DNA from 2 places in the Kineococcus gypseus genome. Region 1 is predicted to be linked to the other one. Evidence: riboswitches for the same ligand, from Rfam matches in the RefSeq annotation. Region 1 holds a riboswitch; the other holds the start of a gene.
What was found. A riboswitch is a leader RNA that binds a small molecule or an ion and turns the genes downstream of it on or off. The one in region 1 is predicted to bind glycine.
Positions count from the first base shown of each region.

Region 2: linked by a shared signal. The riboswitch ahead of gcvP (aminomethyl-transferring glycine dehydrogenase) and the one ahead of gcvT (glycine cleavage system aminomethyltransferase GcvT) in region 1 are both predicted to bind glycine.

Region 1 covers NZ_JBJLRD010000047.1:742-15,146, forward strand. Annotated here, with positions in the region: gene ACRYMN_RS16160 (L-serine ammonia-lyase) at 1-885, opposite strand, end outside; gene gcvT (glycine cleavage system aminomethyltransferase GcvT) at 891-1,997, opposite strand; glycine riboswitch at 2,040-2,127, opposite strand; glycine riboswitch at 2,138-2,216, opposite strand; gene ACRYMN_RS16170 (Gfo/Idh/MocA family protein) at 2,338-3,444, opposite strand; gene ACRYMN_RS16175 (ATP-binding cassette domain-containing protein) at 3,542-4,315, opposite strand; gene ACRYMN_RS16180 (ABC transporter permease) at 4,312-5,274, opposite strand; gene ACRYMN_RS16185 (sugar ABC transporter substrate-binding protein) at 5,376-6,365, opposite strand; gene ACRYMN_RS16190 (sugar phosphate isomerase/epimerase family protein) at 6,413-7,300, opposite strand; gene ACRYMN_RS16195 (hypothetical protein) at 7,543-8,058, shown strand; gene ACRYMN_RS16200 (alkaline phosphatase family protein) at 8,182-9,489, opposite strand; gene ACRYMN_RS16205 (alkaline phosphatase D family protein) at 9,486-11,306, opposite strand; gene ACRYMN_RS16210 (glutamine amidotransferase) at 11,426-12,157, opposite strand; gene purL (phosphoribosylformylglycinamidine synthase subunit PurL) at 12,237-14,405, opposite strand, start outside.
Region 2 covers NZ_JBJLRD010000007.1:90,839-105,243, forward strand. Annotated here, with positions in the region: gene ACRYMN_RS04100 (carbamoyltransferase family protein) at 1-167, opposite strand, end outside; gene clsA (cardiolipin synthase ClsA) at 339-944, shown strand; gene ACRYMN_RS04110 (DUF881 domain-containing protein) at 941-1,858, shown strand; gene ACRYMN_RS04115 (small basic family protein) at 1,855-2,187, shown strand; gene ACRYMN_RS04120 (DUF881 domain-containing protein) at 2,184-2,975, shown strand; gene gcvH (glycine cleavage system protein GcvH) at 3,025-3,411, shown strand; gene ACRYMN_RS04130 (FHA domain-containing protein) at 3,568-4,101, shown strand; gene ftsR (transcriptional regulator FtsR) at 4,098-4,850, shown strand; gene ACRYMN_RS04140 (bifunctional nuclease family protein) at 4,899-5,381, shown strand; gene ACRYMN_RS04145 (MerR family transcriptional regulator) at 5,564-6,100, shown strand; gene ACRYMN_RS04150 (SMI1/KNR4 family protein) at 6,201-6,971, opposite strand; gene ACRYMN_RS04155 (ParA family protein) at 7,171-7,959, opposite strand; glycine riboswitch at 8,020-8,110, shown strand; gene gcvP (aminomethyl-transferring glycine dehydrogenase) at 8,294-11,158, shown strand; gene ACRYMN_RS04165 (nitroreductase family deazaflavin-dependent oxidoreductase) at 11,251-11,703, shown strand; gene ACRYMN_RS04170 (cytochrome c oxidase assembly protein) at 11,651-12,517, opposite strand; gene ACRYMN_RS04175 (DUF2243 domain-containing protein) at 12,514-12,933, opposite strand; gene ACRYMN_RS04180 (hypothetical protein) at 13,019-13,582, opposite strand; gene ACRYMN_RS04185 (MBL fold metallo-hydrolase) at 13,712-14,405, shown strand, end outside.

The DNA.
Region 1 (14,405 bases):
GGTGGGCGCGGTGACCACGCGCCCGCCGGCGGCGTTCTCCTCGTTGACCGCCAGGGCGTACAGGCTCACCCAGTCCATCGCGCGCAGCGCGTCCTGCGGGCCGGTGGGGTCGGCGCGCTGCGCCGCCTCCTCGGCCAGCAGCTGGCGGTGCAGCCCCGGCGCGCGCCGGCGCACTCCCAGCCCCCCGGGCAGCACCCCCTCGCCCACCAGGCCGCGGCGCACGCACGCGGCCATGGCGGCGAAGACGCCCAGCAGGGCGGCGTCCAGCTCGGCGCGGGTGCGGTGGTGCTCCTCGTTGCGGCGCACCAGGTCCGCCACGCCCAGGCCGGTGCGCCGGCACTGCTCCAGCAGCTCCTCGCCGGTGCGGTACGGGTGCGGCACGCCGTCCGCGGCCCCGCCGGCGGGGTCCGGGGCGTCGGGGTCCTCGCGCACGAAGCCGCCGCCGACGGAGTAGGCGGTGCGCCGCGCCAGGACGCGCCCGCCGGCGTCGAGGGCGGTGAAGACCATCCCGTTGGGGTGGGCGGGCAGCGCCGCGCGCAGCAGGCGCACGTCGGCGCCGGGGTCGAAGGGCACCCGGTGCCGGCCCAGCAGCGCCAGCTCGCCGCGCTCGCGCACGCCGGCGAGCAGGACCGGCACGGCGTCGGGGTCGACGTCCTCGGGCCGCTCCCCGAGCAGGCCGAGCACGACGGCGGTGTCGGAGCCGTGGCCGCGCCCGGTGGCGCCCAGCGAGCCGTGCAGGTCCACCCGCACGGCCGCCGCGCGCTCCAGCAGCCCCTCGGCCGCCAGGGCGCGCGCGAAGCGCAGGGCCGCGCGCATCGTCCCGACCGTGTGGGAGCTGGAGGGGCCGATGCCGATGGAGAACAGGTCCAGCACGCCGACCGCCACGCCGCTCACCGGGCCCGGCGGTAGAAGGGCAGCTCGACGACCTCGACGGCCTCGGGGCGCCCGCGCACGTCCACGGCCAGGGCGGTGCCGGGCTGCGCCAGGGCGGCCTCGACGTACGCCATGGCCACCGGGTGGCCCAGGGTGGGCGAGAGCGCGCCGCTGGTGACCACGCCGACGCGGCGGTCCCCGTGCAGCACGGCGTAGCCCTCGCGCCCGGCGCGCCGGCCGGTGCCGCGCAGGCCCACCAGGACCCGCTCGGGCGCGCGCCGCGCCAGGCGCTCCAGGGCCTCGCGACCGGTCCAGGCGCCGGGCTTGTCGAGCTTGACCACGCGGCCCAGGCCCGCGGTGTACGGGTCCACCTCACGGCTCAGCTCGTGCCCGTACAGCGGCATGCCCGCCTCCAGGCGCAGGATGTCGCGGCAGGCCAGACCGCACGGCACGGCGTCGTGCACGCGCCCGGCGTTTAGCAGCGCCTCCCACGCGGCGCCCGCGTGCTCCACGGGCAGCAGCACCTCGAAGCCGTCCTCGCCGGTGTAACCGGTGCGCGCCAGCAGCACCCGCACGGCGCCGGCGGCGGTGCGCAGCGCGGCCGGGGTGCAGCGGTAGTAGCCCAGCGCGGCGAGGTCGGCGTCGACGAGCTCACCGACGATCAGCGCCGCGGTGGGCCCCTGCACCGCCAGCAGCGCCGTCGCCGGCGACTCGTCGGCGACGACGGCGTCGAACCCGGCGGCGCGCGCGGCCAGCTCGCGGGCGACGAGCCCGGCGTTGGAGGCGTTGGCGACGACGAGGAACTCGTGCTCGCCGAGGCGGTAGGTGACCAGGTCGTCGAGGATCCCGCCGTCCTCGTCGACGATCAGCCCGTAGGCGGCCCGGCCCAGCGGCATCGCCGAGGGGCGCCCGACGAGCGCGGCGTCCAGCGCCTCGCCGGCCTGCGCACCGCTGACGCGCACCTCGCCCATGTGCGAGAGGTCGAACAGGCCCGCGGTGGCGCGCACGGCGCGGTGCTCGGCGAGGTCGGAGGCGTAGCGCACCGGCATGGACCAGCCGGCGAAGTCGGTGAACGCCGCGCCGAGGGCGGCGTGGGCCTCGTGCAGGGGGGACGGGCGGGACACGGGCGCTCCTTCCGGGCGCAGCCGCCCGGTGCGGCTGCGCGGACCCCCTCTGTCGCGGCACCTGAGAGCTTCGCGCGCGCGGCGCTTTCCCCGTCGGTGAGGGTCGTGGGGACCCTGCTTTCCAGAGCGGCCTGCCCGTGGCGGTCCTGGGGACCTGAGAGGTTCCGGGGTGGTTGCTCCTTCGGTGCCCGCCGCTGGTGCGCGTCGGGGCTCTCCCGCCCGGGTGCGTGGCCGTGCGATGTGCGGTTGTGCGTGCTGCCGCGAGCGTCGCACAGCGGCGCCCGCCACCACCAGCCACCGCCCGGCGCGCGGGCCCGGGGTCAGGGGCGCGGGCCCGCGATCAGGGGCGCTGGCCGAGGTCCACCTCGACGCGGCGGCCGGTGTGCAGCGACTCCACGCCCGCCGCGCACACCGCCGCGGCGGCGTAGCCGTCCCAGGCGCCGGGGCCGTCGACGCCGGCGCCGCTGCGCACGGCGTCCACCCAGCGCTGCAGCTCGGTGTCGTACGCGGCCGCGAAGCGCTCGCGGAAGTCGGCCGCGACGCCGCCGCCCCAGCCGGTGCGCGACTGGCGCAGCACGCCGACCTCCAGGCCGGTGCGCGCGGTGCCGAGCTCGCCGACCAGCTCGCTGCGCACCACGTAGCCGGTGGTGGAGTTCACGAAGACCTCCACGTCCACCAGGGTGCCGCCGGAGGTCTCCATGAGGACGAACTGCGGGTCCTGCACCCCGCGCGGGGCGTGCGAGGTGCGCCCGGGGGACAGCACCGTGATGGCCGTGACCTCCTCGCCCAGCAGGAACCGGGCCGCGTCGACCTCGTGCACCAGGGAGTCCAGCACGAGCATCTCGGAGGTGAACCCCGGCGGGGTGCTCGCGTTGCGGTGCACGCAGTGCAGCATCAGCGGCCTGCCGAGCTCGCCGGAGGTGACCAGGCGGCGCAGCTGCTCGTGCTCGGCGTCGAAGCGGCGCATGAACCCGACCTGCACGAGGCGGCGGCCCAGGGCCCGCTCGGCCTCGACGACCCGGCGCGAGCCCTCCGGGGAGGTCGTCAGCGGCTTCTCGCACAGCACCGGCTTGCCGGCGGCCAGGGCCCGCAGCACCAGGTCCTCGTGGGTGTGGCCCGGCGTGGCCACGACGACGGCGTCGACGCCGGGGTCCTCGATCGCGGCGGCGGCCCCGTGCACGGCGCGCGCGCCCAGCTCGGCGGCCACGGCCTCGGTGCGGTCGGCGTCCGCGTCGCTGACGGCGACCAGCTCGGCGCCCTTGGTCAGCCGGGCCAGGCGGCGCGCGTGGTCGCGGCCCATCACCCCGACCCCGAGCACGGCCACGCGCAGGTCGCGCGCGCGGGCCGGGCGCGGCGGCGCGGCGGCGGTGCTCTCGGCGGTGGTGCCCTCGACGGTGGTGCCTTCGGCCGTGGTGCCCTCGGCGGTGGTGCTCGTGGCCGTGCTCATGCGCTCTCCGCTCCTGGTGCTGGGGTGCGTGCCGCGAGGGGCCCGCGGCGGGGTCCGCGGGGGCGCCCGCGGCGGGTGGGGTGGTGCCGACGGGACCTCAGGCCCCGTGCTCGCGCAGCTCGTGCCGCAGCTCCTCCAGCTCGGCGCCGCCGGACATCTCGCGCGCCAGCTCGTCCCGGGTGATGTCGGCGCGCAGGTGCTCGCCGGTGGTGCGCCCGCGCTGCAGCAGCACGAAGCGGTCCCCCACCAGGTGCGCGTGGTCGGGGTTGTGCGTGATGAGCACGACGCCCAGGCCGCGCTCGCGCGCCTGCACGACGCGCTTGAGCACCACGCCGGACTGGCGCACCCCCAGGGCCGAGGTCGGCTCGTCGAGGATGAGCACGCGGGCGCCGAAGTGGATCGCGCGGGCGATGGCGACGACCTGGCGCTCGCCGCCGGAGAGGGTGCCCACCGGCTGCTCGGGGTCGCGCAGGTCGATGCCCATGGCGGCCATCTCGTCCACGACGACCTGCTTGGCCGAGCGCCTGCGCAGCCACCCGCCGCGGGTGGCCGGCTCGGCGCCGAGGAAGAAGTTGCGCCAGACCGGCATGAGCGGGGCCAGCGCGAGGTCCTGGTAGACCGTGGCGATGCCGCGCGCGAGGGCGTCGCGCGGGGAGGACAGCCGGACCGGCTCGCCGTCGACGAGGTACTCGCCGCTGTCCGGCGGGTGCACGCCGGAGAGGACCTTGATGAGGGTGGACTTGCCGGCGCCGTTGTCGCCGAGCACGGCGGTGACCTCGCCGGCGCGCACGGCGCAGGAGACGTCCTTGAGCGCCTCGACGCGGCCGAAGGACTTGCCGATGCCGCGCACCTGCAGCACGGGGGCGCTCACGAGCGCACCCTCTGCGCCCGGTTCTTCAGGGCCAGGTTGACGAGCACCGCGGCGAGCAGGATCGCGCCGAGCAGGAACCGGAAGAACTCGCTGGGCACGCCGGCCAGCGGCATGCCCTGCTGCACCATGCCGAAGATCAGGGCACCGATGGAGGCCCCCAGCACCGAGCCGGCGCCGCCGGTGAGCAGGCACCCGCCGATCACGGCGGCGATGATGAAGTAGAACTCGCTGCCGATGCCGGTGGTGACGGTGGCCGAGGAGTACCTGACGACGGTCAGCTGGCCCACCAGCCACGCGCACGCGGCGGTGCCCAGGAACAGGCCCAGGCGCACGCGCAGCACCGGCACGCCCACGGCCAGGGCGCCGGCGGCGTTGCCGCCCACCGCGAAGACCCAGTTGCCGGCGCGGGTCCGGGTCAGCAGCAGCACGCCGACGGCGGTGAGGCCGACCCACCACAGCAGCGAGACCTGGAACCCGGCGTAGGAGGAGCCGAAGACCGCGTGGGCGCTGTCGTAGCCGTTGTACTCCGACAGCCCGCCGACCGTCACCTGGTTGGTCAGCCGCTGCGTGACGGCGTAGTTCAGGCCCCACAGCATGAACATCGTGCCCAGCGTGATGATGAAGCTGGGCAGCTTCGTGCGGTGCACCACCAGGCCGTTGAAGAGCCCCACGAGCAGCGCGAAGCCCAGCGACACGAGCATCGACAGCCACACGTTCACGTCCAGCAGCGTCGTGGTCAGGGCCGTGACCAGGCCGGTCGAGCCGATGAGCACCCCGGCGGACAGGTCGAACTCCCCGCCGATCATCAGCAGCGCCACGGCCACCGCCATGATGCCCAGGTTCGCCGCCGGGTCCAGGAAGTTCGCGATGCCGCTGCGCGAGGCGAAGACCGGCGCGTACGCCCAGAACGCGCAGAAGACGACGACGGCCGCCGCGCCGGAGCCGAACTCCGGCGACATGCAGAAGCGCCGCAGCGCGCCCACGGCGACGAGGCGGTCGTCGCGCCCCGCGCCGGCCGCGGCGGCGGTGCGCGGGCCGCGGGTGGCTCCCGGCGTCACGCTCACCGGGTCCCCCGCTGCACCAGGTCGGAGACCGCGTCGACGTTCTCTCGGGTGATGAACGACGGGCCGGTGAGCACCGGCAGCCCTCCGCCGACGGTGTTGAGGTTGTCGTGGTTGAGCACCAGCGCGGCGATCGGCAGGTACCCCTGCAGGTACTGCTGCTGGTCGACGGTGAACAGCACCCGCCCGTCGCGGATGGCGCCGAGGACGTCCTGGTCGATGTCGAAGCTGGCGACCTGCACGTCGGCCCCGGAGCTCTCCACGGCGGCCAGCGCCGCGGTGGTGACCGAGGGGTTCAGGCCGATGACGCCGTCGACGGTGGGGTCGCCGAGCAGCGCGCCGTTGACGTTGGCCTCGATGGAGGCCGGGTCGTTGAGGTCGACCTGCAGGTTCTCCACCTCGCCGCCGGCGGTCTCGGCGATGCCCTGGCAGCGCTGCTCTAGGCCGACGTTGCCGGCCTCGTGCACCAGGCACAGCAGGTGCGTCACGCCCGCCTCGCGCAGCCGCTCGCCGGCGCCGCGGCCGGCGACGACCTCCGTCTGGCCGACGTGGCCGATGGCGCCGAGCTCGGCGGAGCGCTCCGCGCCGGAGTTGATGGTGACGAAGGGCACGCCCTGTTCCACCGCCTGCTGCAGGGCCGGGCGCAGCGCGTCGGGGTTGGCCGTGGAGACCACCAGGCCGTCGGGGTCGTCGGCCAGCGCGGACTGCACGAGCGTGCCCTGGCGCGAGCCCTCCGGGTCCCCGGTCACCGTCACCTCCACGCCGAACTGCAGGCCGGCGTCCTCGGCGCCGCGCTTGACGACGTTCCAGAAGGAGCCGTCGGGGTTGCTGTGGACGACGACCGCGAAGCTGAGGTCGCGCCGCTCCCCGCCGGCGGGGGCGCCCTGCTCCGGGGCGTCGTCCTGCGCCCGGCCCCCGGTGCCGCAGCCGGCCAGGACCAGGGCCAGGGCGGTCGCCAGGGCCAGGGCGGTGGACTTCCGGGTGCTCATCGGGTTCCCTCCGTGCGTCGAGCGGGCCGGCGCGGTCCTGCACCGCGTCACCGGCAACCGCGCAGGTAGCTGTACGTGCGCCGCGCCACGGGCAGCGGCTGGTCGAAGGAGTCCAGGGGGTACATGTCCTGCTCGACGACGGCGAAGACGTCGCGGCCCAGCCCCTCCAGCGCCTCCAGCACCGGCGGCATGTCCGGCACGCCCCGCGGCGGCTCGACCATCACGCCCAGGGCGACGGCGTCGCCGAAGCCGAGGTCGTCCTGGCGGACCTTCGCCACCACCTGCGGGTCGACCTGCTTCAGGTGCGCGTAGGCGATGCGCTCGGGGTGCTCGCGGATCAGCTGCAGGCTGTCGCCGCCGGAGTAGGCCACGTGGCCGGTGTCCAGGCACAGCCCGACGACCTCGGGGTCGGTCAGCTCCAGGAACCGCTCGACCTGCTCCTGGGTGTCGACGTGGGTGTCGGCGTGGGAGTGGAACGCCATCCGCAGGCCGTAGTGCTCGAGCACCTCGCGGCCCAGGCGGTCCGCCCCGGAGGTCAGGCGCCGCCAGCCGTCCTCGTCCAGCGTCCGCGGCTCGAGCGCCTCGCCCGTGGTGTCGCTGCGCCACTGCCCGGGGATGACGACGAGGTGGGTGCCGCCGAGGTCGCGCGTCAGCGCGGCGACCCGCTCGACCTGCGACCACGCCTCGTCGTAGCGGCCCGGGCGGTGCAGCGCGGCGAAGACGGTGCCGGCGGAGACCCTCAGGCGCCGGGCCGCCAGCTCGTCGGCGAGGCGGGCGGCGTCGGTGGGCAGGTACCCGTACGGGCCCAGCTCGATCCACTCGTAGCCCGCCTCGGCGACCTCGTCGAGGAAGCGGTGCCAGGGGGTCTGCTTCGGGTCGTCGGCGAACCAGACGCCCCAGGAGTCGGGGGCGGACCCGATGGTGATGCGGCTCACGGCTGAACCCTCCACGTCGTCGCGCTCGCGCACCGCGGCGGGTGCGCGAGACGGTCGCGCGCGGCGCGACCTGTCACATGCTCGTCGGAGCGCGCCGTCGAGGTGGACCGCGCGGTCCCTCCGGACAGCGGTCCGGGGCACACGGTGGCACCCGCGACGGCGGAGCACCACTCGAGCGCGTCGCCCGGCACCGAGCGCGGCGGGCGCTGGCGCCGGCGGGCCGGGGGCGGCAGGGTGGCGCCGTGCAGCTGACGGTGCGGGAGGCGGGCGGCGGGCGCCGCGCGGTGCTGGGGCGCGCGGCGGCGATCGGCTCGCTGGCCGGGCTGGCGGGTGCGGGCGCGATGGCGCTGGGCCAGCGCGCCGAGCGGGCCGTCACCGGCCGGCCGGCCTCCCACGTGCCCGGGCGCACCCTGCTGCTGCTGCTGGGCCGCTCCCCCGGCGACGACGAGCGCCCCGCCGCGGCGACGGCCGCCGCGCTGGTGGGCACGAGCGTGGCGCTGGGCGCCCTGCGCGGGGTGTGGCGGGTCAGCGGGCTGGTCGGGGTGCGCGGGAACGTCGCGCAGACGCTGACGCGCGTCCTGGTGGACCAGACGCTGGAGAACGCCACCGGCGCGGGCGCGCCCCCGCGCACCTGGCGGCGCGGGGAGGGCGTGGTGGAGGTGCTGCACGCGGCCGTGGCGGCCGTGGCCACCGGCCTGGTCGTCGAGCGGCTGGTGGACCCGGTGCTGGAGTCGCGCCGCGGCACCACCAGCCACTGAGCACGCCGCGCGCGGGCGCGGCCACGGGCGACCGCGTCGCCGACGAGCCCGTCCGGGCACTCCCGCCGGCCGGGCGCCGACGCCCGGCCGCGGCGGCAGCGGGGCCCCGTCAGCGGAGCCTCGTCAGCGGGGCCGTGCCCGCGGGAGCGTGCTGAAGGCGTCCAGGCGGGCGGTGCCGTCCCACCCGCCCCGCGGTGCGCCCAGCCCGAACAGCGCCGCGACGGTGGGGGCCACGTCGATCGTGCGCGCCGGCGCGGAGGAGGTGCCGCCGCGGCGCAGCTGCGGGTGCCCCCCGGTGACGAGGAAGGGGATCGGCTCGGTCGCCGGGTGGCCGTGGTTCCCGGGGATCGGGTTGGAGGTCACCTGCGGGTCGCTGAAGCGCCACCCCGGACGCGCGTAGGCCACCAGGTCACCGGCCTCCGGCCCGAGCCGCAGCGCCGAGGGCTGCTGCACCGAGAGCACCCCGGGGTGGGCCGCGACGAGCCGGGCGACGTCGGCGAGCCCCTGGCGGCGGCGGTCGGCGGCTCCGGTCCAGGTGATGCTGTCGGCACCCTCGTTCTGGGCGATCACCACCGACGCCTGCAGGTCGGGGCGACCGGCGAGCGCCTGCTGCTGCACGGAGACGAGGTTCGTGGGCACCGAGAAGTCCATGCCGTGGTCGGCCAGCAGCACCAGCACGCTGCTCGACCAGCGTCCCGTCGCGACGAGGTGGTCGACGAAGGTGCCCACCAGCGCGTCGGTCGCGGTGAGGTCGGCGGTGCGCAGCGCCGGCAGCGGCAGCAGCGGACCGGTGGGGTCGCTGTGCCCGACCCTGTCGACGTCGCCGAGGTTGCAGAAGACCAGGTCCGGGTCGTACCTGTCGACGACGTCGACGAGCGCGGGCACCGTCGTGGCGTCGGGGGCGTGCTCGGTCAGCGGCAGGTAGGCGGGAGGCACCCAGCGGTGCGTGGCCCGGGTGCCGAAGATGCCGACCAGGTAGCGCTTGCTGAGCACGCTGGCGGTGACGAAGCCGTTCTGCGGGAGCCTGTCGAGGAGGGTGCCGGCGCGCAGGTCCGTGGGCCGGTCGAGGTCGCGCACGACCCGCTCGACGCGGTCGTAGACGGCGTTGGCGGGCACGCCTGACCTGTCGGGGCGCACCCCGCTCATCATCATGACGTGGTTGGGGATGGTCTCCATCACCGGCAGCGACCTCGCGGCCGGGTAGAGGGTGCCCTGCGCGCGCAGCGCGGCGATCCGCGGCTGGGACGCCGACCCGAACTCGTCCGGGTTGCAGCCGTCGACCACGAGCACGTAGACGCGCACGCGCTGCCCCGGCGACGACGCGGCGGCAGCGGGCGGGGCGGGCGCCCCCACCAGCGCCGCGGCGCCCCCCGCGGTGGCGGCCCGCAGCAGCGAGCGGCGCCCCACCCGGTCGGGCTGCTGCGCGCTCACCGGGACGCCGTCCGCGGCGAGTCGCTGCGCGCCCCCAGCTGCGCCACCGGGCCGGTGACCCGGCGGGACCCCTTGACCGTCTGCCACGAGCTCTCCCACGTCGCCTGCGCTCCCGGGTCGGTGCGGGGGTCCAGGACCAGGCCGTGGTCCCCCCTGCTGCGGATGAAGAAGAAGTCGGTCTGCACGCGCTGCGGCGTCACGTCGACCACCGCGTAGCCGTGCCCGATGCCGTCGAGGTAGCGGACCCAGGGGTTGGCCGCCTGCAGCGCGGTGGTGGCGGCCCGAGCGGCGGCCGCCGTCCCGAGGAGCTCCTTGAAGCCGTCGCTGGTGACCGACGGGCAGACGAACTCCACGCCCACCGAGCGCCCCGCCACCGGGTACGTCGCGTCCGCCCGCTCGGGCAGCTCGTTGGCCCAGGAGGAGTGGATGTCGCCGGTGAGGACCACCGGGTCGGTGCCCGCGCTGCGCATGGCGGCCAGCAGCGCGGCCTGGTCGGCCTGGTAGCCGTCCCACTGGTCGGCGTTGAGGACCTGCCCGGGCAGCACGCCGACGCCGTCGCGCGGGACCGCGTACACCCGCGCGAGGACGGTCTGGTTGCCGAGCAGGTGCCACGGGCGACGGCTGCGCGCGAGCCCGTCGGCGATCCAGGCGAGCTGCTCCGGCTCGGGCAGGTGGCGCGAGGGGTCGGCCAGCGCCGGGTTGACCGCGGGGACGCCGCCGGCACCCGTCGTCGTCGTGAGCACCTGCCGGCTGCGGTTCTGCCGCGTCTCGAGCACCGAGAGGTCGGCGAGGTCGCCGAAGCGGAAGCGGCGGAAGAACTGCTCGCCGCGGTGGGGGGCGGGCTGCCAGGTGCCGGGCTCGCGGATCGGCATCCACTCGCGGTAGGCCTGGAACGCCCGGGCCCGGCGTGCGAGGAAGTCGCCCTCGGCCCGCACGCCGGCCGGCTCGCCCGGACCGGTGTAGGGGGTGTCGGGGTCGTCCTGCTGCTCGTGGTTCTCCGCACCGGTGGCGTACGCGTCGTTGGTGATCTCGTGGTCGTCGAAGACGACGACCCACGGGTGGCGGGCGTGGGCGGCCCGCAGGTCGGGGTCGGTCTTGTACAGGGCGTGGCGCACGCGGTAGTCCTGCAGGGAGACCACCTCCACCGGCGGCTGGTGGTCGCGCACCCCGACGAGGGCGAGGGGTCCGTAGCGGTCCCCGGAGCCCTGCACCCCGGGCACGGCGGGGGTGTTGCCGTACTCGTAGACGTAGTCGCCCAGGTGCAGCACCAGGTCGAGGTCGTCGCGGGCGGCGATGCCGCGGTAGGCGGTGAAGTACCCGCCGGTGTAGTTGCTGCAGGAGACGAAGGCCAGCCGCAGGGCGTGGGTGCGCCCGGGTTCGTCGGGGCTGGTCTGGGTGCGCCCGACGGGCGAGGTGGCCCCCTCGGCGCGGAACCGGTACCAGTAGCGGGTGTAGGGCGCCAGGCCGCCGACCACGACCTTGACGGTGTGGTCGCGGCGGGCGTCGGTGGTCGTGCTGCCCCTGCGGACGACCTTGCGGAAGCCCTCGTCGGCGGCGACCTCCCACTCGACGCGGCTCGCCGGTCCTGCGCCGCTGCCCGGCACCGCGTCGGGCTGCGGGGTCACGCGGGTCCACAGGAGCACCTCGGTGGCGGTCGCGTCACCGCTGGCGACGCCGAACCCGAACACCCCGGAGCGGGCGGCCTCGGTGACCGCGGCCAGGGCCGACTCGGCGCAGAGGGCGGCGGCGCCGAGCGCGGCGGCACCGGCCGCTCCCGCGCGCAGCACGGAGCGGCGGCTGAGGGCGGTGTCGAGCACGCCGGGATCGTCACCCCGGGCGACGACCGGCGGTCGACCGCCGGGGGTCCTCGCGGTGAACATCGCACCCCCCGCGCTGACCGTCGCGCGGCCGCGGGCGCCCCGGCTCCCCGGGGCGCTCAGCGCCGGTAGCGCTCCACGAAGCGGCGCAGCAGCTGCTGCGGGACCTCCACGCGCGCGCGGCGCAGCCGGGCGACGACCTCGTCGTGCTCCTCGGGCGGAAAGTAGCCCGAGCGCCGGTAGGTGCCCACGCGCTGGACGATGCCGTCCACGTCGAGCTCGGGGTGGAACTGCGTGGCGTACAGGTCGCGCCCGACGCGGAACGCCTGCACCGGGCAGCCCGGCGAGCTCGCCAGCACCACCGCGTGCGGCGGCGGCACGCGCAGGGCCTCCTTGTGGCCGACGAACGCCTCGAACGTGGTGGGCAGGCCGGCGAAGAGGGGGTCCTCGCGCCCGGCGGCGGTGAGCGTGACCGGCACCGCGCCGATGGGCTCGCCGAACTCGCGGTCCACCACCCCGCCCTGGTGCACGCCCAGGGTGCCCACGCCGTAGCAGGCGCCCAGGAAGGGCACCCCGCCGTCGACGACGCGGTCCAGCAGCGCGGACAGCTCGCGCTCGACGCGGCGCTGGGTGGGCGACTTGGCGTCCTCGGGGTCGCTCGTGCAGTACGGGCTGCCGCCGAGGACGACGCCGGAGAAGCCGTCCAGGTCCAGCTCGGGCAGCGGCGAGCGCTCCAGGCGCACGCGCACCAGCTCGCCGGGCCCCAGGCCCCCGTACCGCAGGACGGCGGCGTGCTCGGCGTCGGCGACGCCGTCGTCCTCGCGGGTGGCCAGCAGCAGGAACGGCTTCACCCGGCGCACGCTAGCCCGGCGGAGCCCCGGCGCCAGCGGGCGGCGGTCCCGCGGCCGGTGGGCCGCGGGACCGCCGGGCTCAGCCGTCGAAGCGCGCCGGCAGGGTCGCGGTGTGCGCCGCGCGCAGCTCGGCCAGGGGCACGGCGAAGAGCCCCTGCACGTCCAGCGCGGGCTCCTCGCCCTCGGCCGCGTCGGTCACGCCGATGCGCAGGTGCGCCAGGCCGCGCGCGGTGCACATGTCGGTGAAGCGCACCTCCTCCTCGCGCGGCACGGCCACGACCGCCCGGCCGGCGGACTCGGAGAACAGCGCGGTGAAGGCGTCGATCCCGTCGCGCTCGCCCAGCTCGTCGAGCCAGACGCGCGCGCCCACCCCGAAGCGCAGGCAGCCCTCGACGAGGGCCTGGGCCAGGCCGCCGTCGGAGAGGTCGTGCGCGGCCTCGACGAGGCCGTCGCGCGAGCAGTTGACCAGCACGTCGGCCAGCAGCGCCTCGTGCGCCAGGTCCAGCCGGGGCGGCAGCCCGCCCAGGTGGCCGTGCTCGGCCCAGGCCCACTCCGAGCCGCCGAGCTCGTCGCGGGTGGTGCCCAGCAGGTACAGGTTGCGCCCCGCCGCGCGCCAGCCGGAGGGGGTGCGCCGCGCGACGTCGTCCAGCACGCCGAGCACGCCGATCACCGGGGTCGGCAGGACCGCGGAGTCCAGGCCGCGGTCGCCGGTCTGGTTGTACAGCGAGACGTTGCCGCCGGTGACGGGCACGCCCAGCGCCTCGCACGCCTCGGCCAGGCCCTGCACGGCCTCGGCGAACTGCCACATGACGCCGGGGTCCTCGGGGGAGCCGAAGTTCAGGCAGTCGGTGACCGCCAGCGGCCGCGCGCCCGCGGCGGCGACGTTGCGGTACGCCTCGGCCAGGGACAGCGCCGCGCCGGTGCGCGGGTCCAGCTTCGTGAAGCGGCCGTTGCCGTCCAGGCTCAGCGCCACGCCCAGGCCGGTGCGCTCGTCCACGCGCACCACGCCGGCGTCGTCCGGGGTGGCCAGGGCGGTGTTGCCCAGCACGTAGCGGTCGTACTGGTCGGTCACCCACGCGCGGCTGCACAGGTTCGGGGAGGCGACCATGCGCAGCAGGGTGGCGCGCAGATCGGCGGCCGTGCCGGGGCGCGGCAGGCGCTGCGCCGTGGGGGCGTCGGCCTGCAGCGCGTCCTGGGAGCCCGGGCGCGCGTAGGGGCGCTGGTACACCGGGCCCTCGTGGGCCACGGTGCGCGGGGGCACGTCCACGACCGTCTCGCCGTGCCACTGCACCACGAGGTGGTCGCCGTCGGTGACCTCCCCGAGGACCGCGGCCTCGACGTCCCACCTGGCCGTCACGGCCAGGAACGCCTCGACGTTGGCGGGGGTGACCACCGCCATCATGCGCTCCTGCGACTCGCTCATGAGGATCTCCTCGGGCGAGAGCGAGGGGTCGCGCAGCGGCACGCGGTCCAGGTGCACGAGCATGCCGCCGTCGCCAGCGCTGGCCAGCTCGCTGGTCGCGCAGGAGAGGCCCGCGCCGCCGAGGTCCTGGATGCCCTCGACCAGCCCGGCGGCGAACAGCTCCAGGCAGCACTCGATGAGCACCTTCTCCTGGAACGGGTCGCCCACCTGCACCGCGGGGCGCTTGCTGGGGCCGCCGGCCTCGAAGGTCTCCGAGGCCAGCACCGACACCCCGCCGATGCCGTCGCCGCCGGTGCGCGCGCCGAAGAGCACCACGAGGTTGCCCGCGCCGCGCGCGTTGGCCAGGTGCAGGTCCTCGTGGCGCAGGGCGCCCACGCACAGGGCGTTGACGAGCGGGTTGCCCTGGTAGGAGGGGTCGAAGACGACCTCGCCGCCGATGTTGGGCAGGCCGATGCAGTTGCCGTAGCCGCCGACGCCGGAGACCACGCCGGGCACGACGCGGGCCGTGTCGGGGTGGTCGATCGCCCCGAAGCGCAGCGAGTCCATGACGGCGACCGGGCGCGCGCCCATGGCCATGATGTCGCGGATGATGCCGCCGACGCCCGTGGCCGCGCCCTGGTACGGCTCGACGAAGCTGGGGTGGTTGTGGCTCTCCACCTTGAAGGTGACGGCCCAGCCGTCGCCGATGTCGACCACGCCGGCGTTCTCGCCGATGCCGACCATGAGGGACTTCCTCATGTCCTCGGTGAGGTGCTCGCCGAAGGTGCGCAGGTGCACCTTGGAGGACTTGTACGAGCAGTGCTCGCTCCACATCACCGAGTACAT
Region 2 (14,405 bases), on a different contig from region 1:
TGCCTGATCGCCAGCTCCGGCAGCTCCCACGTGGAGTACGGCACCGGTCGCTTGCCGTGCTTGCGGCGGCTGAAGCGCTCCTCCTCCGCGGCGAAGACGACCTCCCCGTCGACCACCAGGGCCGCTGCGGGGTCGTGGAAGACGGCGTTGACGCCGAGCACGCGCATGGGGTGTCGACCCTCTCTCTGCGGGGCGGTCGCCCACGTCCGACGGTGTGCCTGCGGTGCGCGCCGAGCGCGGACCGGCCGAGCCGTAGGCTGCCAGAGGCGGCAGCCCGCTGCCCGCCGCGCGCCCGGCGCGGCGCTGCGGAGTCGAAGACAACCACAGGGGGGTGCGCGGTGGCCACGGCGGGTGGGCAGGCGGTGGGCGACCGCGTCTGGACCCTGCCCAACGCGCTGAGCGCGCTGCGCCTGCTGCTCGTGCCCGTCTTCGTGGTGCTGGTCGTGCGCGGCCACGACGGCTGGGCGCTGCTCGTGCTGGCCGTCAGCAGCGCCAGCGACTTCCTCGACGGCACCCTGGCGCGCCGCTGGGGCCAGGTGACCCGGCTCGGGCAGGTCCTCGACCCCTTCGCCGACCGCCTGTACGTCCTGAGCACCCTGCTCGGCCTGGCCTGGCGCGGCCTGGTGCCGTGGTGGCTGGTCGTCGTCCTGGTCGCCCGCGACGCGGTGCTGGCGTGCACCGTGCCGGTCCTGGCGAGCGTGGGGCACGGCGTGCTGCAGGTGCACTTCCTGGGCAAGGCCGGCACCTTCTGCCTGCTGCACGCCTTCCCGCTGCTGCTGCTCGGCGAGGTCGTGCCCGCGCTGCGCGGCCCGGCCGGCGCGCTGGGCTGGGCCTTCGCGCTGTGGGGGGCGGGGCTGTACTGGTGGGCCGGGGTGCTCTACCTGCGTCAGGTGGCCGACCTGGTGCGCGCCGAGCGGGGCGGGCGCGCGGCGGGCGGCGCGTGAGCGCCCCGCAGCGCCCCGACGCCAGCATGAGCCTGCTCACCGAGGCCATGCGGCACCCGCTGGACCCCGGTTACGCCGCCGCCGCGCGGCGCCGCCGCGCCGCCGGCGACGAGCCCCCCGGGCGCCCGGGCGCGCCGGCGGTGCTGGCGGTGCTGCTGCTCGGCGCGCTGCTGGCCGTCGCGGGCGTGCGCGCCTCCGCCGGCGCCCCGGAGGCCGACCGCGGCCGCGCCGAGCTGCTGCGCCGGGTGCAGGCGGCCACCGGGCGCGCCGACGCGCTGGCCGCGCGGGCGGCGGCGCTGCGCGCCTCGAACGCCGAGCTGGCCGAGCGGCTGGGCGGGGGCGAGGCCGCCGCGGCGGCCGCGCGCGCCGAGCCGCTGGCGGTGGCCGCCGCCGCCGTGCCGGTCACCGGCCCGGGCCTGGAGGTCGTCCTCGACGACGCCCCGCGCGCGGCCACCGACCCGGACGGCGCGGCCCCCTCCGGCCGGGTGGTCGACCGCGACGTGCAGCTGCTCGTCAACGGCCTGTGGCTGGCCGGCGCCGAGGCGGTGGCGGTGGACGGGCAGCGCCTGTCGGCGCTGTCGTCGATCCGCGCCGCCGGCGAGGCCGTCCTGGTCGACTACCGCCCGCTGGTGCCGCCCTACGAGGTGCGGGCCGTCGGCGACCCGGTGCAGCTGCAGACCCGGCTGGCCGCCTCGGTGGCCGGGCGCTACCTGCAGGTGCTGCAGGACAACTACGGCGTCGGCGTGCGGGTGCGCGCGCGCACCGGCGAGGACGCGCTGAGCCTGCCGGCGGCCTCGCGCCTGCAGCTGCGCACGGCCCGCGCGCCGCAGCCGGCGCCCGCCGCGGCAGCGGGTACGGTGCCCGGGCCCGGTGCGCCGGGCGGGGAGCTCGACGAGGGGGGAGGGGCGCGGTGATCGCGGCCGTGGGCCTGCTGGTGGGCGTCGTGGCCGGGGTGCTGCTGCGCCCGGAGGTGCCCGTCGCGCTGCAGCCGTACCTGCCCATCGCGGTCGTCGCCGCCCTGGACGCCGTCTTCGGCGGCCTGCGCGCCGTGCTCGACGGCATCTTCGACGACCGCGTCTTCGTCGTCTCGTTCCTGTCCAACGCCGTCGTGGCCGCCCTCGTCGTCTACCTCGGCGACCAGCTGGGCGTGGGCTCGCAGCTGTCCACCGGCGTGGTCGTGGTCCTGGGCGTGCGCATCTTCTCCAACGCCGCCGCCATCCGCCGGCACCTGCTCGGGGCGTGAGCACCGCGCAGGACGGCCCGGGCGGCGCCGGCGGTGCGCCGGCCTCGCCGTGGCGGCGGCTGTGGCGCGCGGCGCGCCCGCGCGCGGCGCGCGGGCAGCTGCTCGCCGGCGTGCTGTGCGCCGCGCTGGGCTTCGGGGTGGTGGTGCAGGTGCGCCAGACGGACGTGGCGGGGCTGGCGGAGCTGCGCGAGAGCGACCTGGTGCGCATCCTCGACGACGCCGGCGAGCGCGGGGACCGCCTGGCCGAGGAGGTGCGCCGCCTGGAGGGCACCCGCTCGGAGCTGACCGCCGGCAGCGACTCCGCCGAGGCCGCCGCGCGCGCCGCGCGCCGCCGCGCGGAGGAGTACGGCCTGCTGGCCGGCACCCTGCCCGCCGTCGGGCCCGGCGTCGTCGCCACGATCACCGACCCGGCCGGTGAGGTCGGCGCCACCTCCTTCATCGGCCTCGTGCAGGAGCTGCGCGACGCCGGCGCCGAGGCGATCCAGGTCGGCGGCGTGCGGGTGGTGGCCGCCACCGCCTTCGAGGACCCGCCGGCCGGCGCCGGGCCGGGCGTCGTCGCCGACGGCACCCTGCTCGCACCGCCGCACGAGGTGCGCGTCGTGGGCGACCCGGGCACCGTCGCCACCGCCCTGGACATCCCCGGCGGCGTGCGCGAGTCGCTGCGCCAGCTGGGCGCGGAGCTGCGCGTGAGCACCGCGGAGGAGGTCCGCGTGACCGCCTTGCACGCCGTCTCGAGCCCTCAGTACGCTCGCCCGGCGTCGCCCGGAGCCACCGCCGGCAGCGGCTGAACCGGCGCGGGGACGTCCCCGCCCCCCACCCCGAGGAGCGAGACGCCCCATGGCCTCCAGCGTGCCCGACGACCTGCGCTACACCGCCGAGCACGAGTGGGTGCGCGTGGAGGGGGACGGCACGGTGCGCGTGGGCGTCACCGACCACGCGCAGGACGCGCTGGGCGACGTCGTCTACGTCTCCCTGCCCGGCGAGGGCGAGAGCGTCGCGGCCGGCTCCCCGTGCGGGGAGGTGGAGTCCACCAAGAGCGTCAGCGAGATCAACGCGCCCGTCAGCGGGGTCGTCACCGCGCAGAACCCCGGGCTGGAGACGCGCCCGGACCTGGTCAACTCCGACCCGTACGGCGAGGGGTGGATGTTCACGCTGACCCCCTCGGACCCGGCGGAGCTCGAGGGCCTGCTCGACGCGGCGGCGTACCGCTCGCACGCCGGCTGAGCCCGGCGCGCCGCCCCCGGACGGGTGGCGCGCACGGGGAGTGTGGAGGCGCTCACCACCCACGGCTAGGCTGGTGATCAGCGTTGGAGGCGGGGGACCGCCCCGCTGCGGTGCGCCGCGCGGGCGGTCGCCCCCGGTGTTGCGAGAGGTGGTGCCATGTCTCCGTCGGGCACGTCCCCGGGCGAGGGGACGACCCCCGGGCCGGCAGCGGACGAGCGTCCCGCCGACTCCACGATGTCCTTCGCGGGGCTGGTGGTCCCCGAGGTCCACGACGCCGTCGAGGGCGGTCTGAGCCGGGACGACCAGGAGGCCGTGGAGGCCCTGCCGCCGGGCTCGGCGCTGCTGGTGGTGCGCCGCGGCCCCAACGCCGGTGCGCGCTTCCTGCTGGACGCCGAGCGCACCTCCGCCGGCCGGCACCAGACCAGCGACATCTTCCTCGACGACGTGACGGTCTCGCGCCGGCACGCGGAGTTCCTGCGCGCCCCGGACCCCGCCACCGGGCCGGGCTTCCGGGTGCGCGACGTCGGCAGCCTCAACGGCACCTACGTCAACCGCGAGCGCATCGACGACGTCGTGCTGCGCGCCGGCGACGAGGTGCAGATCGGCAAGTACCGGATGGTCTACCACCCCGGCTCGGCCCCCTCGGCGGACGCCCCGGGCGCCGCGGGCGGTGGCGGGGGAGCCGCGTGAGCTCGGCCGCCTCGCGGGCCGGGGCCTTCGACCCCGACCTGCCGCGCATGACCATCGGCGAGGTGATGGCGCTGCTGTCGCCGGACTTCCCCGACGTGAGCATCTCCAAGATCCGCTTCCTGGAGGAGCAGGGCCTGGTGGAGCCGCGGCGCACCGCCGCCGGCTACCGCAAGTTCTCCTCCTCCGACGTGGACCGCCTGCGCTACGTCCTGGCCGCCCAGCGCGACCACTACCTGCCGCTGCGGGTGATCCGCGAGAACCTGCAGGCCATCGACCGCGGCCTGGAGCCCCCGGAGCACCCCGGCGCGGCGCCGCGGGTGCCGGCGGCGGTGCCCGCGGGCGCGCCGGCCGGCGACCGCTTCGACGGCAGCGCGGCCCGGCTGCGCCTGACGCGCGCGGAGCTGCTGCGCGAGTCCGGCGTGGACGGCGAGCTGCTGGACGCCCTGGAGGGCTTCGGCGTGCTGGCCCCGGCCCCGGGCGGGCCCTGGTACGACGGCGAGGCGCTGGAGGTGCTGCGCGCGGCCGCCGCGCTGGCCGCCCACGGCATCGGCGCCCGGCACCTGCGCGTCTTCCGCACCGCCGCCGACCGCGAGGTGGCGCTGGCCGAGCAGGTCGCGGCCCCGCTGCAGCGGCAGCGCTCGGCGGACTCCGCCGCGCGCGCCGAGCAGGTCGCCCGCGAGATCGCCGCTGCCTGCCTGCGCCTGCACACCGCCCTGGTGGCCGGGGCGCTCGGGCGCGTCACGGGCTGAGGGCGGCCCGGCCGCCGCGCGGGGCCCCGGGCGGGGTACGGTGGGCGGGTGCGCGCGCTCGATGTCATCGGCGTCCGGGTGGAGATGCCCTCGAACAACCCCATCGTGCTGCTGCGCGAGCGCGACGGGGACCGCTACCTGCCGATCTGGATCGGCGCGCCCGAGGCGAGCGCCATCGCCTTCGCCCAGCAGGGCGTGGTCCCGCCGCGGCCGCTGACCCACGACCTCCTCAAGGACGTGGTGGAGGCCCTGGGGCGCCGGCTGGAGGAGGTGCGCATCGTCGCGGTGCGCGACAACGTCTACTTCGCCGAGCTGGCCTTCGACGGCGGCGTGTCCGTCAGCTCGCGCACCTCCGACGCCATCGCCCTGGCGCTGCGCGTGGGGTGCCCCATCGTGGGCGCCGACGAGGTCCTCGACTCCGGCGGCGTGCCCGTGCCGGACGAGGACGAGGACGAGGTCGAGAAGTTCCGCGAGTTCCTCGACCACATCACCCCGGAGGACTTCGAGTCCGGATCGGGTCCGGAGCGGTGAACGGCGCGCCGCGCGCCTCGTTGACGCTCCGCGGGTGCGACTCTACGGTCAGTTGACAGGACGCTCCCGGTCGGCAGGCACCGACGATCGGACCGGGGCGATGAGGAGGAGGCCGGCGTGAGCAGAGGCGAGGCAGGCGCGGGACCGTCGCGCGGGGGAAGCCCGTCCCCGCGCAGGGTCTCCTGTTCGCCGAGGACCTGCCCGACCTGGACGAGGAGGTCGGCTACCGCGGCCTGACGGCCTGCAAGGCGGCCGGCATCACCTACCGGCAGCTGGACTACTGGGCGCGCACCGGGCTCGTGGAGCCCAGCGTGCGCGGCGCCTCCGGGTCCGGCTCGCAGCGGCTGTACGGCTTCCGCGACATCCTGGTGCTCAAGGTGGTCAAGCGGCTGCTGGACACCGGCGTCTCGCTGCACCAGATCCGCACCGCGGTGACCCACCTGCGCGAGCGCGGCGTGGACGACCTGGCGCAGATCACCCTCATGAGCGACGGCGCCAGCGTGTACGAGTGCACCTCCGCCGACGAGGTCATCGACCTCGTGCAGGGCGGGCAGGGCGTCTTCGGCATCGCGGTCGGCCGCGTGTGGCGCGAGGTGGAGGGCGAGCTGGCCTCGCTGCCCAGCGAGCGCCCCGCCGAGCGGCCCGAGGAGGTCTCCGCCCCGGCCGTGGTGCTGGCCGACGAGCTCAGCGCCCGCCGCCGCGCGCGCGAGGCCGGCTGACCCCACCCCGCAGCACCCGACCCCCTCGCGCGACGGCGCCCCGGCCACCGGCCGGGGCGCCGTCGCGCGAGGGGGCGCGCGGTGCGCGGGCGCGCGCCGCTCAGTCCAGCAGGTGCGAGTGCGGCAGGGCCTGGCGGGCGAAGGGGTCCACGACCCAGTCGTGCGCGTCGGGCAGCCAGAGCACGGCCGCCAGCAGCGCGTCGGCCCACGTGGACAGCAGCGTCTCCAGCGGCACCCGCCAGGAGTGCTGGTAGCCGTCGCCCTGCTCGGCGAGCACGAGCTGCTCGACCACCGCGCTCGAGGAGCCCAGCCGCACGGCGATCAGCTCCTCGTCGCGGGCGAAGAGCGGCAGCAGCCCGGGCGGGGCGCCGGGGCCGGGGCCCCGCCCGGTGGCCCGGCGCACGGCCTCGGCCAGCCCCAGGGGCACCCAGCCGCCGGGGCCCACGGTGGGGGCGCTGGCGCGGTAGCGGGTGCGCACGGGCTCCACGCCGTCCACCGAGCGCCACCAGGCGCGCGCGGCGCGCGGCACGAGCAGGCCCAGCTGGTGCTCGACGGCGTCCAGGGCGGCGTCGTCCACCCCGGGGCGCAGGCGGGTGGCGATGTCGGCGCCGGCGCGCGCCCAGCGCGCGCGCAGCACGTCCACCAGCTGCAGGACGCGGGTGGTGTCCGCCCCGCTCGCTCCCGCGCGCTGCAGCGGGCCGACGGGCACCAGGTGGCGCACGGGCGCGGCGCCGGCGGTGGGCGCCGGCGCAGCGCTGGCCGGGGCGGGCGGAGCGGGTGAGGGGGCGGCTGCGCCGCCCGGGGGCGGCGGTGCGGCGGTGCGCGCGGCGCGCACCAGGCGGGCGCGGTTGGCGGGGCTGTTCGGCGGCACGGAACCTCCTCGGACCCGCGGCGAGCGGGGTGGTGCTGGGTGGTGCTGAGTCGTGCTGGGTGGTGCTGGGTCGTGCGCAGTGGTACTGCGGCGGTCGGGGACCCCACCGGCGCGCCGTCGGCGCACCGCGGGGGGTCGCCACCCTCCTCGCACGTCGACGTCCGGCGACCCGTTCAGGTTCCCTGAAGTGTCTCCCGCCTCACCGCCCGTGACCAGCCGGGGCACCCGGGGACCGCTCCAGCAGGTGCTCGAGGAGCCGGTCGAACTGCTCGGCCAGCCTGCGGGCGGTCACCGGGCGCAGCGCGTGCAGGGGCCTGCCGGCGCCCTGGGACTGCGGCACGGCCACCCGGTCCGGCACGGGCTCGAGCACCAGGTCGCCGAAGAGCTCGCGCAGCTCCTGCAGGCGGAAGCGCTGCTCGCCCGAGCGCGGGGAGTAGCGGTTGACCAGCACGCCCGCCACGCGCGGGCCCGGGCGCAGGGCGGCCAGCTCGTCCAGGGTGCGCCCGACGGCCGCCACCGAGAAGCGGCTGGCGTCGGAGACGACGAGCACGGTGTCGGCCGCCCGCCACGCCGAGCGGGTCAGCGCGCCCAGCGAGGGCGGGCTGTCCAGCAGGGCCAGCTCGTGGTCGTCCAGCCGGCGCAGCGCGCGGCGCAGCGCCTCGAGGGCCTCCTCCTCGGGGTCGGGGGCGTCCAGCCCCGCCGAGTCCGCCGAGCCGGTCACCACGTCGAGCAGGCCGGGCTGGTCGTCCACCCACCCGCTGGGCGCCACCGCGGACTCGGCCACGCGCCGCTTGGGGGTGCGCAGCACGGCGGCCACGTCGTGGGGGCGCTGGGCCGTCACGTCCAGCCCCGAGGTCGCGTCGGCCTGCGGGTCGAGGTCCACCACGAGGGTGCTCAGCGAGCGGTGCAGGGCGGCGGAGGCCAGCCCCAGGACCACCGACGTCTTGCCCACGCCGCCCTTCGCGCTGCAGACGGCCACGGTGATCACCGCGGGAGGATACCGGGCGGCGGGGCGCCGTGGCCTACAGTGGTCGTGGAAGCTGGCTGCGCATCCCGCGCGGGAGAGACCCCGGTGCGACCGGGGCGCCGAAGGGGCAACATCCCCGGAACCTCTCAGGCGGAAGGACCGCGGGGGACAGGCCGCTCTGGAGGCCCCGACGCGCGGGCCGACAGACGGGGGCGTCCTGACCGCCGCGACCCCGGGAGCCACCGTGACCTCCACCCTGCCCGACCGCACCACCGCCGCCACCGCCGCGACCGCCACCACCGCCGGCCCGGCCGCCCCGGACGGGCGTGGGGGCGCCGCCGCCCGCACCGGCGCGCTGCCCTTCACCGCCCGGCACATCGGGCCCGACGCCGCCGAGGCCGCCCGCATGCTGGCCACGACGGGGCTGTCCTCCACCGAGGAGCTCGTGCGCCGCGCGGTGCCGGCCTCCATCCTCGACGGCCCCGGCGCGCTGCGGCTGCCGCCCGCCCTGGACGAGGCGTCGGTGACCGCCGCGCTGCGCGAGCTGGCCGGGCGCAACCGGGTGGTGCCCTCGATGATCGGGCTGGGCTACCACGGCACCCGCACGCCGGCCGTGGTGCGCCGCAACGTGCTGGAGGACCCCTCCTGGTACACCGCGTACACCCCGTACCAGCCGGAGATCTCCCAGGGCCGCCTGGAGGCCCTGCTGAACTTCCAGACCGCGGTGGCCGACCTGACCGGCCTGGACGTCGCCAACGCCTCGCTGCTCGACGAGGGCACCGCCGCGGCCGAGGCGATGACGCTGGCGCGGCGGGTCTCGAAGGCCCCCGCGGACGCGGTGTTCGCCGTGGACGCCGACGTGCTGCCGCAGACCCTGGCGGTGCTGCGCACCCGCGCGCTGCCGCTGGGCCTGGAGCTGGTGACCGTCGACCTCGACGACGCCGAGCCGCTGGCGGCGCTGGGGGAGCGGGCGCCCTTCGGCCTGCTCGTGCAGCTGCCCGGCACCTCCGGGCGGGTGCGCGACCTCGCCGCCGTGGTGGCCGCCGCCAAGGAGCGCGGCGCGGTGGCCGTGGCCGCCGCCGACCTGCTCGCGCTGACCCTGCTGCGCCCGCCGGGCGAGTTCGGCGTGGACGTCGCCGTGGGCTCCTCGCAGCGCTTCGGGGTGCCCATGTACGCCGGCGGCCCGCACGCCGCGTACATGGCCGTGCGCAAGGGACTGGAGCGCAACCTGCCCGGCCGCCTCGTGGGCGTCTCCAGGGACGCCGACGGCCGGCCCGCGTACCGCCTGGCCCTGCAGACGCGCGAGCAGCACATCCGCCGCGACCGGGCCACGAGCAACATCTGCACCGCGCAGGTGCTGCTGGCCGTCATGGCCGGCTGCTACGCGGTGCACCACGGCCCCGAGGGGCTGCGCGCGATCGCCGCGCGGGTCGCCGGCACCGCCGCGCACCTGGCCGCCGCGCTGCGCGCCGGCGGCGTGGAGGTCGTGCACGAGGACTTCTTCGACACCGTCCTGGCGCGCGTGCCCGGCCGGGCCCGCGCGGTCGTCGCCGCCGCCCTGGAGGCGGGCGTGAACCTGCGCCCGGTCGACGAGGACCACGTCGGCCTCACCTGCGACGAGACCACCGGGCCCGAGCAGGTCGCCGCCGCGCTGGCCGGCTTCGGCCTGCGCCCCGCCGGGGACGACCCGACCACCGCGCGGCCGGCCGCCGGGCTGCCGGAGCCCGCGCTGCCGGCCGCGCTGGTGCGCACCTCGGCGTTCCTGACCCACCCGGTCTTCTCGCGGCACCGCTCGGAGACGTCGATGCTGCGCTACCTGCGCCGCCTCTCCGACGACGACTACGCGCTGGACCGCGGCATGATCCCGCTGGGCTCGTGCACGATGAAGCTCAACGCCACCACCGAGCTCGAGCCGCTGTCGTGGCCGGGGTTCAGCGACCTGCACCCCTACGCGCCCGCCGACCAGCTCGCCGGCACCGCGCAGCTCGTCGCCGACCTCGAGCGCTGGCTGGCGGAGGTCACCGGCTACGACGCCGTCTCGCTGCAGCCCAACGCCGGCTCGCAGGGCGAGTTCGCCGGGCTGCTGGCCATCCGCGCCCACCACCGCTCGCGCGGCGAGGCGCACCGCACCGTCTGCCTGATCCCCAGCTCCGCCCACGGCACGAACGCGGCCAGCGCCGTCATGGCCGGGCTGCGCGTGGTCGTCGTCGCCTGCGACGACGAGGGGAACGTGGACCTGGCGGACCTGCGGCGCAAGGTGGCCGAGCACGCCGACGACCTCGCCGCGCTGATGGTGACGTACCCCTCCACGCACGGGGTGTACGAGGAGTCCATCCGCGAGGTGTGCGCGCTGGTGCACGACGCCGGCGGGCAGGTCTACGTCGACGGCGCGAACCTCAACGCGCTGGTGGGCCTGGCCCGCCCCGGCCGCTTCGGCGCGGACGTCTCCCACCTGAACCTGCACAAGACGTTCTGCATCCCGCACGGCGGCGGCGGCCCGGGCGTGGGCCCGGTGGCCGTGCGCGCGCACCTGGCGCCGTTCCTGCCCGCCACCACCCCGGACGCCGACCCCGAGGGCGTCGGGATGGTCTCGGCCGCGCCGTTCGGCTCCGCGGGCATCCTGCCGATCTCGTGGGCGTACGTGCGCCTCATGGGCGCCGAGGGCCTGCGCGCGGCCACCGTGCAGGCGGTGCTCAGCGCCAACCACGTCGCCGCGCGCCTGTCGGGGGCCTTCCCGGTCCTCTACCGCGGCCCCGGCGGGCTCGTGGCGCACGAGTGCGTCCTGGACCTTCGCCCGATGACGCGGGCGACGGGCGTCACCGTCGAGGACGTGGCCAAGCGGCTGATCGACTTCGGCTTCCACGCCCCGACGATGTCCTTCCCCGTCGCCGGCACCCTCATGGTCGAGCCCACCGAGAGCGAGGACCTCGCCGAGGTGGACCGCTTCTGCGACGCGGTGCTCGCCATCGCCGAGGAGGTGCGCGAGATCGAGCAGGGCCGCTGGGCGGTGGAGGACTCCCCGCTGCGCCACGCCCCGCACACCGCCGCCTCGCTGGTGGGCGAGTGGGAGCACCCCTACACGCGCGCCGAGGCCGTCTACCCGGGCGGGCTGGACCCGCGCGCGAAGTACTGGCCGCCGGTGCGCCGCATCGACGGCGCCGCCGGGGACCGCAACCTCGTGTGCTCTTGCCCGCCGCTGGAGGACCTCGCCGAGGGCTGAGCCCGTCCCGCCGCGGGCTGGACCGCGGTCCGGTTCGGGCGGCACCCTGGAGGTGCCGCCCGGACCGCCCGGGCCGCGGACAGGAGGCAGCGGTGAGCGAGACGACGCAGGACCCCGCCGAGCTGAAGGCGCAGGCCGACCGCTGGAACGCCGCGGTCGTCGAGGAGTTCCGGGCCGGCGGCGGACGGGTGGGGGGCCGCTTCGAGGGCGCCCCGATGATCCTCGTGCACCACGTGGGCCGCAGGAGCGGCGCCGAGCGGGTCAGCCCGATGGTCTACCAGGACGTGGACGGCGCCTACGCCGTCTTCGCCTCCAAGGGCGGGGCCCCCACCCACCCGGACTGGTACCACAACCTGGTGGCCCGGCCCGAGACGACGGTCGAGGTGGGCACCGAGACGTTCCCCGTGCGGGTGCGCGAGCTCACCGGCGAGGAGCGCTCGAGGGTGTGGGAGGAGCAGAAGACCCGCATGCCCGGTTTCGCGCAGTACGAGGTCACGGCCGCGCCCCGGCAGATCCCCGTGCTGCTGCTCGAGCGCGTGCGCTGAGCCGCGCGGCGTCCCGCTCGCGCCGCAGCAGGCGGCCCCGGCGCGCGTACCAGGCGCCGAAGAGGGCCACGGCGGTGAGCACCTCCACGAGCGCGCCCCCCGCGTGCAGCAGCTCGGCGCCGGCGCGCACGTCCGCGAGGTCCGGTGCGTGGCCCGCGTGGGCCGCGTGCTCGCCGCCGGGCGCCCCGCGCGCCCACAGCAGCTTCGCCAGCACGTCGTGCGCGGTCGCCGCCACCAGCAGCAGCACCGCGCGCGCCGCCACGCCCGGGCGCCGCGGCAGCGGGTCGGCGCCGGTGACCACGGCGCTGAGCAGGTACGCCGCCGCCGCCGTGTGCACGTGCACGAGCACCCCCAGCGCGGCGTGCTCGTGCACCAGCGCGAACAGCGGCGTCAGGTAGAACGCGTACAGCCCGCCGACCTCCAGCAGCAGCGCCACCGGCGCCCACGTCACCAGGCGCGCCCAGCGCCCGTGCAGCAGCCGCACCAGCACCCGCCGGGCGCGCCGCGGCAGCACGCGCAGCGCCAGCACGACCGGCGCGGCCAGCGCCAGCAGCAGCGGCGCGAGCATCGTCGCCAGCAGGTGCGCGGTCACGTGCGCCCGGAAGCCGCCCGCGGGCAGCGCGCCCGGGGCCAGCGCGGGCGCCGCGCCCGCCGCCGCCACCGCCAGCGCCGCCCCGGCCGCGGCCGCGGTGCGCCGCGGCGGCCAGCGGTCCCCGCGCCGGTGCAGGCGCGAGCGCGCCACCAGGTACGCGCCCAGCAGCAGCGCCGCGAGCACCAGCGCCACCGGCAGCGGCGGGCCCGCCCCGGCGCTCACGCCCGCGCGCGCCGCCGCGCCCGGGCCAGCACCGCGGCCCCGGCCAGCGCCCCCAGCGCACCGGCGGCGTTCCACGCCAGGTCGTACGGCAGCAGCTCCACGCCGTAGCGCACCTGGTGCAGGCCCAGCAGCTTGTGCTGGACGAGGCCGTCGTAGAGCTGGAACAGCCCCCAGGCCAGCAGCGCCGCGCCCACCAGGTGCCCTCGGGCGGTGGCCCGCCGGCGCTGCAGGTCGGCGAAGAGGAACAGCCCGGCCACCACGGCGATCCAGCCGCCGGCGTGGAAGAGGCCGTCGGAGACCAGGCCCGCCTCGGGCGTGGAGCGGTCGTAGAAGTGGTGCCAGTGCAGCAGCTGGTGGAAGACGACCTCGTCGAGGAAGGCGGCCACGCCCACGCCCACCAGCGCCCCGGCCAGCAGCGAGCCGCGCGCGGCGCCCGGCCCACCGCCCGGCGCCCCGACCCGTCCGCCGGCCCCCGCCGCGGCCCCCGCCCCGGAGGCCACCTCAGCCGGCCTGCGGCGGCACGGCCGTGGGCCCGCCGCCGTGGACGCCGCCGCGACCGGTGCCCAGCGCCTCGACGACGGCGCTGCGCCGCAGGTGCTCCAGCTCCGCGGCCTGGCGCTCGGCGCGCTGCACCAGCTCCTGCAGCGCGTCGGCGTCGAGGCGCTCGTCGTCCAGGGCCAGCTCGCGCAGCGCCCGCCACACCGCCGCCTTGCCCAGCACGCCCAGGTGCAGCAGCTCCAGCTCGACCACCGAGCTCAGCGGCGAGCGGCGCACGAGGCGGCCGTTGCCCTTCAGCGCCCCGGCGGCCTCCACCACGCGCCCCACCGCCTGCAGCCCGCGCTCGGGCTCCACGTCCACCGCGCGCATCGTGGCCAGCAGGGTGCGCCGGTCCTCGGCGACCTCCTCGCTCAGGCGGGCCAGCACCGTCCCGGCGTCGGTGCCGCGGTGGCTGCGCGCGGCGCGCGCGAAGCGGGCCCGCCCGGCGGTGGCACCGGCGTAGTGGTCGTTGAGGTAGACCGCCAGCAGGCGCTGCCGGTCTTCCGGGGGCGTTCGGTGCTCGGTCACGTCCGTGCTCCTACCCGTCGCGCGCCGGGCGCAACCTCCCGCGGGTCCGCCCCCGCCCGCGTCCCCGCCCGCGTCCCCGCTCCAGCCAGCCGCCCGGTTCGCGCGGGTGCGCGCGGGTAGGGGACGGGTGTGGAGAACGGCGTGGACGGGCTGTCCCTGACCTTCATCGGCACCGCGACGACGCTGGTGCGCTACGGCGGGCTGACGCTGCTGACGGACCCGAACTTCCTGCACCGCGGGCAGATCGCGTGGCTGGGCCGCGGGCTCCTCTCGCGGCGGCTGACCGAGCCGGCCCTGTCGATCGGCGAGCTGCCGCCGCTGGACGCGGTGGTCCTCTCGCACCTGCACGGCGACCACTTCGACCGCGTGGCGCGCCGCGGGCTGCGCCGCGACGTGCCGCTGCTGACCACCCCGCACGCGCGCCGGCGCCTGAGCGGGCTGCACGGCTTCACGCGGGTCACCGGCCTGGCCACGTGGGACTCGCACACCGTGCGCCGCGGCGACGTGCAGGTGCGCGTGACGGCCGCGCCGGGGCGGCACGCCGCCGGCCCGTGGCAGCGCGTGCTGCCGCCGGTGATGGGCAGCGTGTGGGAGTTCGGGCCGGTCGGGGGGCGCACCGCCTTCACCGTCTACGTCTCCGGCGACACCCTCAACGTGCCCGAGCTGCGCGAGCTGCCGCTGCGCTACCCGGAGGTGGACCTGGCCGTGCTGCACCTGGGCGGCACCACGCTGCCCGGCGGGCTGGTCGTCACCATGGACGGCGTGCAGGGCGCGGACCTGCTGCAGGTCGTCGAGCCGGCGCGGGCGGTGCCGGTGCACGTGG